DNA from 3 places in the Bradyrhizobium sp. McL0616 genome. Region 1 is predicted to be linked to each of the others. Evidence: predicted binding sites of a transcription regulator. Region 1 holds the regulator's gene; each other region holds the start of a gene.

Region 1 (4,125 bases):
ACGACGGCCTGTCCCGACGAGAACACATTGGCGTTGACGGTGACGTCGATGATGCCGGTGCTGGCGGGGTTGGCGATGGTTGCCTCGATCGCCGGGCCGAAGATCGGGGTGATGCCGCCGATTACCCCCGCTGTGGTCACAACGACATTGCCGCCCCCGCCAGACGACTGCGCAATGATGCCGCCGATATGGGACGATTCGATCGTGCCGGCCGCCGTCGTGGTCACCGTGACGTCGCCAATGCCACTGGTGGACGCAAGGACACCGCCTTGCGTGGCGCTGATCGCACCCCGCACATTGACCGTGACCGCGCCGTCGACGCCGACCGCTGAAATGGCCGAACCATTCGATGCCGTGACCGCGCCGCCGACAGTTGCGGTTATCGATCCCGAGCCGGTATTGCCGAGTTGCAGGCCGCTGCCTGCGCCGGTGGCTGTCACCGTACCCACGCCGCCATACGTGACCGCGCCGCCGTTGCCAACGAGCTGCAACGCATTCACGTTTTGCCCGGTCGTGACCGTACCGGCGTTGGTGAAATTGATCCCGCCACTGGCTTTGGTCGTCACGAGATCAAGGCCAAAGCCATCGATCGTAACGCCGCTGCCGACTTGCCCGATCAGGTCGGCGTTGAACGACTGAATCCGGGCGACCGTGGCGATGCCCGTACTGTTGTTGGTTGTGTTCGTCGTCGTGGTATCAGCCGCGCAGGTCACCGAGACCGGATCGGTGCCCGACGTCGCACAAGCAGCCAAGGCTGGCGCGGTCGCAAGGATACTGGCGACGAACAGCACAGCCGATCCCGCCGCCGCGAGCAACACCGCCGGCTGCCGCGCGCAGAGACATTCCCCGATCATCAGCCCCACCCGCGGCTACAACTCGCCGCGCCCGCCCGTTTGTTCGATTCGATTTCAGGGCCGCTCATCTTAGGAGCCGAGCGAATCATCACAATGCGCAAAGCATCCAAAACCGTCGCGCGTCGGGCGCAAACTTATCGCTTGTGCCTGATCGGCAACAAACCGTCGAACGAGCACAATAACCAGGCGCATTCCCTGCATCGGCGATTTACGCGAACCGGCGAACGTCGTCATGTTCACGGTAAATTAAGGGGTTGCGGAACACATATCGAACATATAGTGTCCGTTCATGATTTGTTTCGAGCATGTAGCGGCTTATTGCTGAATTCAGCGTCTCGGAATCGAACGACATCAACCGGGGGATTTTGGTCGAGATGTTAACGCGCAAACAATACGAGCTTCTGCGGTTCATCAGCGAACGTCTAAAGGAAAGCGGCGTGCCGCCCTCCTTCGACGAGATGAAGGACGCGCTCGATCTGCGCTCGAAATCGGGCATCCATCGCCTGATCACCGCGCTCGAGGAACGCGGCTTCATCCGGCGCCTGCCCAATCGCGCCCGCGCCATCGAGGTGATCAAGCTGCCCGAGCTCCAGGCCGCCGCCGGCAGCCGCCGCGGCTTTACGCCCAGCGTCATCGAGGGCAATCTCGGCAAGGTCCGCTCCAGCGCGTCCGCGGACGAAGGCGAGCGCCCTGTTGCGGTGCCGGTGATGGGCCGGATCGCGGCCGGCACGCCGATCGAGGCGTTGCAGACCCGCAGCCACACCATCAGCGTACCGCCGGACATGCTCGGCTCGGGCGAACACTACGCGCTCGAAGTGCGCGGCGATTCCATGGTCGAGGCCGGCATCCTCGACGGCGACATGGCCCTGATCCAGCGCAACGAGAGCGCCGACACCGGCGATATCGTGGTGGCCCTGATCGACGACGAGGAAGCAACGCTCAAGCGCTTCCGCCGCCGTGGCGCCTCGATCGCGCTCGAGCCCGCCAACGCCTCCTATGAGGTCCGCATCCTGCCGCCCAACCGGGTGAAGATTCAGGGCAAGCTGATCGGGCTGTACCGAAAGTACTGAGTCTTCTGCGCGCCGCCGATTGGCGACCGCGCGCTAACGATTGGAGCGGACGATTGTCCGCTCCGGCTGGATAGTCCTTCTGGTTTTGCACAGATTATCCGGCCACCCCTCCCGCGCTAGATCTTCGGTACGCCGCAAAGAAGCACGCATTGCTTCGCAGGCCTTTGAGAGACCGAGGAGACAAATGTGCGCAAGATCATTCTGAGCACAGTCACGATGGCGCTGATCGCAGCATCAGCGTCGCAAGCCTTCGCCGCGCAGTCGCAGTACCACGTCCGCAAGGCAGCGCAGGCAACCACCGGCGAGCAATTCCGCAATGCCCGCAACGCGGTCGAGCCGGCGCAGCCAGCCTGGCAATATTCGGGTTGGTCGGCACCTGCCGGCCGCTAACGTCGAAGCTCCCAGAATGCACGAAGGCGGGATTTGTTCCTCGCGCATTTGAAAAAAATATTGTGATGGCAGCCTACGGACCCAAGCCGCAGATTTGCCCACAACCCAGCAGACGTTTGCAGGCTTCCACTCTGATAGGGGCCTGTGCCTCAGAAGAGGCGCGGGTTGCTATCTCGAATGAGGAGCACCCTGATGTGTGACTACAGCCTGCACGCCGTCGCGACGCGCCCCGCAGAAGTCGGCGAGACGATCGTCACGACAACCTTCCGCGGTACCTCGACGCGCGGCTTTGCCTCCGAAGCCGACATGTCCGTCGCGGTCTGCCTGCTGCCGGGAACGGAGCTCGCCTTCGCCGACAGTGTCCGCTACGACAATCGCTGGATCTGGACGCGCACCATCAACTCGCGCGTCGGCAAGTTCGGCAAGATCGATCCGCACATTCCCGATCGCCATCATGACGCGATCGAATTCCCCGATGGCAAATACGTGTTGGTGACACAGCTCGTCGAAGGCCAGCGTGCGACCGTGCTGCAATTGCCGGTGACCCAACAAGTCGGCGAGCGCGAGCACAAGCCGCAGATCGTCGCCGACAGGCAGCCGACCATCACCCGCCTGCCGATTGGTTGACACCGCCATCCCCGGCCGCCAGGTCGGAGCCAGGATTGAAATGTCCATCGCCGGCCGCGGCCGGCGGTATGGAGTTGCTTGCACCTCGCATCCGACCGAGAGAGATCAGCCCACCGCACCTGCACGTCGCACGAAGTTTGCGCTGCCCTGCCTGAATTTTGAACGTCCGTTCCGCAAGCAAATGGCCGATGCTGTTTCCGACTTGAGGCGGCGGACACGTTCGATGAAAACCTTCCTTCGCGTCGTTGAACTCTGGGTGCCTGACCGGACCCGCATGCGGCTGGAGTTTGGCGGCGGCCTTTACAGCGAGGGCCTGTCCGCCTTCAAGGCCGTGAGCGAAGATCTGCGCTTCGGATATGACGAGGGGCTTCCCGGCAAGGCCTGGGCGAGCCGCCATCCCGTGATCCTCACCGAATTCGCCAACTCCTATTTCAAGCGCACCGACCAGGCCGTCGAGGCCGGCCTCACCTGCGGTGTGGCGGTGCCGGTGTTTGCCGGCGAATTCCTGCAAGCCGTCATGGTGCTGTTCTGCGGCGACGACGACGCCCATGTCGGCGCGGTCGAGCTATGGCATAACGACCTCGATGTCTCGCACGAGATGGGGCTGGTCGACGGCTATTATGGCAGCGCCGAGATGTTCGAGTTCAACTCGCGTCACACCAAATTCCCACGCGGTTTCGGCCTGCCCGGACGCACCTGGAAAGCGGGCCTGCCGCTGATCATCAAGGATTTGCATGACGCCAAGAGCTTTCTGCGCTGGGAAGACGCTGCCAAGGTCGGGATCAATCTCGGCGTCGGCGTTCCCTACCGCATCGGCACCGACCACACCTGGGTCCTGACATTCCTCTCGGCGCAGGCAACCCCGATAGCACGCCGCTTCGAGATCTGGGTTCCGAACGAGGCCCGTTCGGCTCTGGTGTTTCGCGCCGGCGATTGCAGCGCGCAGACCGACCTCGCCGCGCTCTATGGGACCAAATCCATTCCGCGCGGCGAAGGCAGCATCGGCGGCGCCTGGGCCACCGGCATGCCCGCACTCAACGACGACCTCGCGCATGACGGCTCGATCGCGGCCGTGGAGGCGCGCGCAGCCGGGCTGAGCCGGATGGTGGTCCTGCCGGTGATCGGCAACGCCAGGCTCGAAGCGATGCTGGCCTGGTATCTTTAGCTAGCTCAATCCTCGGCCT
Region 2 (4,125 bases), 1.1 Mb from region 1:
CCGATCGAACCACAATTCCACGACGCTGTAGTGTTGGGAGAACTCGGTCAGCGAGAGATCGCTGCGATCTTCAGCATCTTGCGGCCAACGTCCGACGAAGTCTGACCAGTGAGCCCCAGGCTTCGCTGTTTCCGAGTGAGCGGCGACATAAACTGCAAGTTCGTTGAGAGGCAGCGGCCCATCGACGCAACGGAACATGAATGGGATGACGACATCGGCAAGACCCGAGTGCATGAGATCGAGGCCGGACGGACCCGTCAGAATCACACGCTTCATCGCCTAAATACTCCAGGCAAAACGAAACAGGCGCTGAAGACGTCGGCAACTCAACGTCCTCAACGCCCGCTCCTCGCGAAAAACTCTTCGCGTTTAGGTTTACTCGTCCGCCGGCTCTTCGCCGTCGGCGTCGCGTTCGGGGCTGCCGGCGAGAATTTGCTCGGCGATCAGGCCGGAGTTCTGGCGGATCGAGGTCTCGATCTTGGCGGTGATATCGGGATTGGCCTTCAGGAACGCTTTCGAATTCTCGCGGCCCTGACCGAGACGCTGGCTGTCATAGGAGAACCAGGCGCCGGACTTTTCGACGATGCCGGCCTTGACGCCGAGATCGAGGATCTCGCCCATCTTGGAGACGCCCTCGCCGTACATGATGTCGAACTCGACCTGCTTGAACGGCGGTGCCAGCTTGTTCTTCACCACCTTGACGCGGGTGGTGTTGCCGACCACTTCGTCGCGCTCCTTGATCGCGCCGATGCGGCGGATGTCGAGACGGATCGAGGCATAGAATTTCAGCGCATTGCCGCCGGTCGTGGTTTCCGGCGAGCCATACATCACGCCGATCTTCATGCGGATCTGGTTGATGAAGATCACCATGGTGTTGGACTTGTTGATCGAGGCCGTCAGCTTGCGCAGCGCCTGGCTCATCAGACGGGCCTGGAGGCCCGGCAGCGCATCGCCCATCTCGCCCTCGAGCTCGGCCTTCGGCACCAGCGCCGCGACCGAATCGATCACCAGCACGTCCACCGCGCCCGAGCGCACCAGCGTGTCGCAGATTTCCAGCGCCTGCTCGCCGGTGTCCGGCTGCGAAATCAGGAGCTCATCGATATTGACGCCCAGCTTGCGCGCATAGACCGGGTCGAGCGCATGCTCGGCGTCGATGAAGGCGCAGATACCGCCCTTCTTCTGCCCTTCCGCCACCGTGTGCAGCGCCAGCGTGGTCTTGCCCGAGGATTCCGGCCCGTAGATTTCCACGACGCGCCCCTTCGGCAGGCCGCCGATGCCGAGCGCAATATCAAGCCCCAGCGAACCCGAGGAGATCGCCTCGACATCCATCGAACGGTCGTTCTTGCCGAGCCTCATCACCGAGCCCTTGCCGAACTGGCGCTCGATCTGGGAGAGCGCGGCGGCCAGAGCTTTACTCTTGTCCATGGAGGATCCTTCGACGATACGCAGCGCAGTGGTGGACATCGGGTCGTGCTCCTTATGGCGAGGATTCGGGTGCGGGACAAACGATTGGCGGGCGGGCTGTCGATAAAAGCAACGTACCTCATTTGTTCCGGGTTCGCAATATGTTCTTTTTCGGAATTGGGCGTTGGCCTGTTTGAACCCCTAGTGTCCTAAATTGGATTTGGGAGTGTCCTGATTTGCGGAACCGGGACAAGACCGGCTGTTCTCCGGCCCAGAACAGGTTGTGATATAATCGTACCTGGTTTGTTCTGTATGTATTAAACCGTGTATTTAAAAGCGGAACACGCATTAGGTAAGGCCGCCTCGGTTAGCGCCCCTTGATATGGCAATAGCGGCACTTTCGGCTCCCTCTCCGCGCATAGCGCGGGTCCCGCAAATTTCCCAGTGTCCTATCCCCCTCCGCGGGTGTCCCGTCCCGGGACATGAACCTTGGCACAACACATGCAGACACATCGGTATCGGGATTTTACAATTTCCCTCCCGGGGCTGGAAAGCCGCCGCCCGCGCGACATTTAAGCGGGCGGCGCTTTTGCTTGGCGCTTCGGGGGCTGAAAAGCGCCAAGAGAGCCACGCAAGCACTGATCGCGGTGGTGCGCATGTGCCTATGTAGAAGCGACGTGTCCTAATCCGAAATAGCCAGTGTCCTAATTGGGACAGCACCCGGACTTTGGGATTGCCCGCGTCTCCCGGCTTGAATCTGGGAGGTCACAAGCTTGCATTTTAATGCTACGGCTTGTAACGCTTTATTTGTAGCGCTACAAATCGTCTTGCTCGAACAATCTCAGGAGGAGTGATGAAGTCGATTGTCACGATCGCTCTCGCACTGGTCATCTTCGCCGGCTCGGTATCGGCGCAAGCGCAGACATCGTGCGCTCCGAAAGCCGGTCCCAAAATTACGAAGAAGTGGCAGATGCACGACGGCTGCCATAGCCGGTACGCCCAGATGCTGGGGAGACCCTGCCACTAGGGCCGTTGGCTCAGAGATGACGAGAGGCCGCCTCGGTTGGCGGCCAGATCGTGTCGGTCTTCGTGCCAGACCAACTCCCATCGGTCGAACAAATCGCTGGTCACGGATTCTTTTGACATCGAGTCGACTCTTTCAAGAGAGCCGCCTTCGTTCGCGATCTCATCGTACTACATCAGCCCCAGTACGACTGAAGATGACGCGCATCAAAGACAGATGGGCCGCGCGCCGTCATCATTCCATAATCCTGCGGCACCGAAACCTTTCTGCGGTGTCCGGCTTTTACGGGATGGCACCGCCACAGTGAGGACTTGGGTCATGACGGACAACGCGCATCACGATGCGATCAGGCGCAATCATTTGCTGGAGGCGGCGCATGAGGAGATGGTGAAGTTCGAACGCAAGGAAAACGAGTTCCGCAAGAAGGACCGCGAAGAGCGCGCCGCCGAACTCCAGCTTCCGCTGAACGAGATCAACGTGCACTAGGCCCGCCAGGACGGGCGGCAGAAAGTTGGCCGCAGGCACGAGGGGCCCCGGCATCGCGCGTCGGCATGCACAGCGCCGAGGCCGGTTCTGCGCGATTTTTAAATACCAAGATTAAGTCATTGACCAAGCAGCAAAATCGCCCAGCGACCTACTGTGCATGGGGTTGTTTTCGAGTTTTTTGTTTCGGCCGCCCTCCAGGCCGCAATCCCTACATCACCACCAGCAGCACGATGCCGATGACCAACACCACAAAGCCAGCCGCCGTCGCGGCGGCAAATGACCGCTCTACCTTATCCATGATGCCACCCCGCTATCGGCGCGCCACGTTTCCCCCATGGCTTCGCCGTGCGCTCGAAGTCTCGCCAACGGATGTGTCCGAAGTTGTGCGATCGGATGTCTGAATTTGGACGTGAGAGAGCGCCGGCCCGCAAGGTTGCGCAAGCTTGCGTAAGGCGTCTGTCAGCAGACTCGTCTAGCCTTTGCGCTGCCCGGTGGACCAACACCGGGCCTCCATACCCAGTCGACCCCGCTCGGCCCCGAGCGGGGTTTTCTGTTTCTGCGCCCGCAAAACAACACAGCCGGGCCCCTGTATTTTGGATCAGATCCGTCCCTGCTTGTCAGGCTGTCGTAAGCTGAGCCGGCTAGGGTCAGGCGGCTATGGTGTTGCAGCCCAGCACCTCAGCCTCCAATAACCTCTCACCCCGCCCGGCTCTCCCCTGGCGGGGTTTTTTCGTGCCGCGCGCCAGTATCGGACCGGCGCGACAAGCCTTCGAACCGCCAGAGCGTGACGAGGCTGGTCTCGCCGCACTGCTCGCAGACGAGCTTCTCGTCACCGAGCATGAAGCGTCTTTGCTTGAACACGTCGGAGGAAGCGGGCTGCCCACACCGCGGACAGGCCAGCGAGAAATTTCTGGTGCACCATCGCCGAACGAGATGTCTTAGCCAGTTCACGTCTTCCTCTTCCACGACGCGGGCTCGTGCCGCCTCCTGACCAGAGCATAGTCGCCGCGCACGCAAAAGTGGAAAAGGGCACGACACGCACATTCAATGCGAGCGGCTGCGGCGTCGATTTCGCGCGCGAAAAATGCTTCCACAAAATGCAGGCGAGACCCGTCAAATAATCGCGCGCTGGGGCCAGCGCGTACGTGAAATGTTCCGTGGTTCTCCAGCCTTGATCAGAGTTCCCGAGCAGGAGGCCCGCCGCCCCCTCA
Region 3 (4,125 bases), 160 kb from region 1:
GCCTGCGCCGTTGACCAGAAGGTTCGGGAACTTGGCCGGAAGAACCGACGGCTCGGTCTCGTTGTTGTCGTAGTTCGGCTGGAAGTCGACGGTGTCCTTGTCGATATCGGCCAGCAGGGCGAGCGCCGACTTGGTCAGTCGCGCTTCGGTGTAACGATAAGCGGCAGGCGGATCGCCGTCGACCGAGCCGAAATTGCCCTGACCGTCGATCAGCGGCACGCGCATCGAGAAGCCCTGCGCCATGCGGACCATCGCGTCGTAAATCGACTGGTCGCCGTGCGGATGATACTTACCGATGACGTCGCCGACCACGCGTGCGGACTTGACGTACTTCTTGTCGGGCGTGTGGCCCTGCTCGTGCATCGAGTACAGGATGCGGCGATGCACCGGCTTCAGACCATCGCGCGCATCAGGCAGCGCACGCGCCACGATCACGCTCATGGCGTAGTCGAGGTAGGACTTCTTCATCTCCTCGTAGATGGAGACTGGGCGAATGTCCGAGGGTTGCGCCGGCTGGTCGCCGGGCTTGTTGTCGTCGTCAGCCAAGGGGAAATCCGGTGAGTTTTTGTCTGGGAATCATATAGCGCATCGAGGCCCTGATAACCACCCTTGCATGGCCGAGGGAAGGGCTTTTTCCGCTTATTTTTCCAACGACTTACGCCCATCGCTGAGCTTGCCGGGCGGGGCCGGGAATGGACCCTCTGGAACCCGGCTTTATGAGCCGAAAACCACCTGATGCATGAGCCGTCCCGGCAGCAGCGTGAAGAGACCCGCAATCACCAGCGCACCCGTGAAGATGAAGATCATGATGAGCCGATGGGAGGCGACACGATGGGTATGGGCCCGCCACACCGCCAGCGGCAGCATCACCAGCGTGAAGATCGAGAGCAGATGGATCGGACCGAACGGCCCCACCAGGCGGATCTGGTGGATCCAGAACGATGATGCGGCCACCACCGCCATCAGCGCCACCCAGATCCAGCCGATCGTCCGATGCGGCAGCGTGCCCTTGGGGGCGGCGAACTGGACCAGACCGAGCAGGAAGGCCGCCATAGCCGCAAAGGCATGCAGCGGAATGGCCGGAGCGGCCTCAAGCAGCGGCGCAAGGCTCATGCGGAGCTTCCTCGGATCGACGGGCCAGGCAAGCGCGCAAAAGCCGAGCTTTACCCGCCAATTGGCAAGACAGCCTGCCGCCTTACGTCAGCACGACGCCTTCCAGGACGACGCGCCCTCGCCTTAGAACGGGATATCGTCGTCCATGTCGCTGTTGCGGCCACCGCCGCTCGCGGCCACCGGCCGGCGCGGTGCGCTCGAGACGGGACCGGAAGAGCCGAAATCGCCGCTCGGCTCGTCACCGAAGCTGCCGCCTGCCCCGCCGCTGCGGCCATCAAGCATGGTCAGCGTCGAATTGAAGCCCTGAAGCACGACCTCGGTCGAGTACTTCTCGACGCCAGCCTGATCAGTCCATTTGCGGGTCTGGAGCGCGCCCTCGATGTAAACCTTGGCGCCCTTCTTCAGGTATTGCTCGGCGACCTTGCAGAGCCCTTCATTGAAGATCACGACACGGTGCCACTCGGTCTTTTCCTTGCGCTCACCGCTATTCTTGTCGCGCCAGGTCTCCGAGGTGGCGATGCTCAGATTCGCGATCGGCCGCCCGTCCTGGGTGCGGCGGATTTCCGGATCCTTGCCGAGATTTCCGACCAGAATGACCTTGTTGACGCTTCCCGCCATCGCCGCTCTCCACTCCAAATGCCACTGAATTTCGAAAGCGGGTTCGCGCGCCCGCGCCATCGCCGCCTGCTGGGCCGACCCTATACGCTTACGCGCGCCGATCGACCCGCCGCGCCCCCGGTTATCCCCATATATAGCATCGACGTGGAGTTTGTTCCAGATTTGTTCCTGTCAAAATCGACCCTGAAAACGGGGCGCTTGGCGGTACCGCTGTGCCTCTTTCATCACGGAGTTGACTGGAACCTTTCCGGGTTCCCGCGGGTCTGAAAAAATACTTAACATTCATCAAGTTGGCCCCCGTCTCGTTGTCTGATGACTGTTGCATTCCAGAGACGGACTCTGCCTCCCGATGGGACTACGCTGACCTTGGAATTGGTTCATATGGGCGTCGCGCCTGATTGACCGCTTCGGGGACCACGAGAGCGGACAACACTAGGGAGACTGCAATGAAAAAAATTCTGTTGAGTGCAATCGGCATTGTTGCTTTGAGCCTGTCGGCTCCTGCGAGCGCTGCGGATCTTGCGGCGCGTCCCTACACCAAGGCGCCGCCGCCGATGATCGCCACCATCTACGACTGGAGCGGGTTCTACATCGGCATCAACGGCGGTGGCGGCTCGAGCCACAAATGCTGGGACAACGTTGTCCTCGGCGGCGGCGCCCTCGTCGGCGGCGAAGGTTGCCACAATGCCACCGGCGGCACGGTCGGCGGCCAGGTCGGCTATCGCTGGCAATCCGCCAACTGGGTCTTCGGCCTCGAAGGTCAGGGCAACTGGGCCGACTTCTCCGGCGACAATGTCAGCGTCCTCTTCCCGGCACAGCGCAACCACTCGAAGATCGACGCCTTCGGCCTGTTCACCGGACAGGTCGGCTACGCCTGGAATAACGTCCTGTTCTACGTAAAGGGCGGCGGTGCCGTCGTCGCCGACAAGTACGACGTCTTCACCGCGCCCGGCTTCGCCGGTGCCGGCACCCTGCTCGCCTCGACCAATGACAACCGCTGGGGCGGCACGGTCGGCGCCGGCCTCGAGTTCGGCTTCGCGCCGAACTGGACGGTTGGCATCGAGTACGACCACATCTTCCTGGGCAACCGCACCCTCACGCTCAACACGCCCGGCGTCGGCGCCTTCCAGAGCGATCGCATCAGCCAGAACATCGACATGGGCCTCGTCCGCGTGAACTATCGCTGGGGTGGCCCGATCATCGCGAAATACTGATATCCATCTGATATCATTAGTTAATGAAGGCCGGCTGCGTGCCGGCCTTTTTTTGTTTATTCCCCCACGGGAACTATAGGTCAGTGACTATTACATTTTGCGTCTGTTGTGACTTTTGAGAGACACAACTTGCGGCTTCAGTGGTGTAAGCCGACACCAGTTGGACCAGAGCGTCCGATGCCCTTCCGACGCGCGGAAGGCAAAAACAGAAACTGGGACTGGGATTAGGTTGAAAATGAAGAAGGTTTTGTTGGCTTCGGCCAGTTTGCTCGCGTTCGGTGCGTTCGCTTCCGCCTCGGCTGCCGATCTGGCAGCCCGCCCGTACACGAAGGCTCCCGTGGCTGTCGCCTCGGTCTACAACTGGACCGGGTTCTACCTCGGTATCGTCGGCGGCGGCGCCTGGGAAGATTCGAACAGCCCCCGGATGCAAGGTGGCTTCGTCGGCGGCACCGCCGGCTACAACTGGCAGACCGGCAACGTCGTGTTCGGTGTCGAGGCCGATGGCGCCTGGGCTGACGTGAATGCTTCGGCGACGGCACTCGGCATCACCGTGAGCTCCAAGACCGATGCGCTGGGCACCGTGCGCGGCCGCGTTGGCTACGCCGTCAACAACGTCCTGTTCTACGGCACGGGCGGCTATGCCTGGATTGACAACAAGATCAGCGTCAGCGCGCTCGGCCTGACCGCCTCCGACAGCAAGTGGCACTCCGGCTGGACCGTCGGCGCCGGCGTCGAAGCGTTCATCGCACCGCAGTGGTCGGTCAAGGGCGAGTACCTCTATCGCAGCCTCGGCGGCGAGACCTATTTCGCGGGCGCCGTGCCCTCCGGCACGCTCAACTTCCACACCGTGCAGGTCGGCGTGAACTATCACTTCAACGGCCCGATCGTCGCCAAGTACTGATCTAGAGCGCTGATCTGAAGTACTAAGCTTCGCGTCCAACGCCATCGCGTTACGAAAGGCCGGCCTTGTGCCGGCCTTTTTGTTTTTGCGCAGGCTGCGCGAGCACTTGCGCATAAGTTCCATTTTGGGCGCGCTGTGGCTCTCCGGTGACAGACCGTCGCACCTCAAAGGTTGTATCGAAGATCGCAATCAACTTTGGCCTTGGGGGAGTCCGTCTTGAATAAGTTCTTGCTTGCCGCCGCCGGCATCGTCGCGATGACCACGTCCGTTTCGGCGGCT

What was found. Region 1 encodes LexA, which represses DNA repair genes until DNA is damaged. Its sites were predicted from a motif close to TGTTCNNNNTGTGTTCNG; they were not measured.
Region 2: recA (recombinase RecA) is a predicted target of LexA. The motif match lies at 1,556-1,573, and genes of this name have one in related genera.
Region 3: ACPPVR_RS21405 (single-stranded DNA-binding protein) is a predicted target of LexA. The motif match lies at 1,884-1,901, and genes of this name have one in related genera.

Annotation. Positions count from the first base shown of each region.
Region 1 is NZ_CP188255.1:4,251,122-4,255,246, reverse strand. It holds gene ACPPVR_RS20675 (autotransporter outer membrane beta-barrel domain-containing protein) at 1-854, opposite strand, end outside; gene lexA (transcriptional repressor LexA) at 1,229-1,924, shown strand; gene ACPPVR_RS20665 (hypothetical protein) at 2,111-2,314, shown strand; gene ACPPVR_RS20660 (hypothetical protein) at 2,507-2,941, shown strand; gene ACPPVR_RS20655 (GAF domain-containing protein) at 3,165-4,106, shown strand; gene ACPPVR_RS20650 (ComEC/Rec2 family competence protein) at 4,112-4,125, opposite strand, start outside.
Region 2 is NZ_CP188255.1:3,178,523-3,182,647, reverse strand. It holds gene ACPPVR_RS15075 (hypothetical protein) at 1-276, opposite strand, end outside; gene recA (recombinase RecA) at 376-1,464, opposite strand; gene ACPPVR_RS15065 (hypothetical protein) at 2,747-2,914, shown strand.
Region 3 is NZ_CP188255.1:4,415,827-4,419,951, reverse strand. It holds gene gyrA (DNA gyrase subunit A) at 1-546, opposite strand, end outside; gene ACPPVR_RS21410 (DUF2306 domain-containing protein) at 715-1,113, opposite strand; gene ACPPVR_RS21405 (single-stranded DNA-binding protein) at 1,237-1,731, opposite strand; gene ACPPVR_RS21400 (outer membrane protein) at 2,178-2,945, shown strand; gene ACPPVR_RS21395 (outer membrane protein) at 3,181-3,846, shown strand; gene ACPPVR_RS21390 (outer membrane protein) at 4,063-4,125, shown strand, end outside.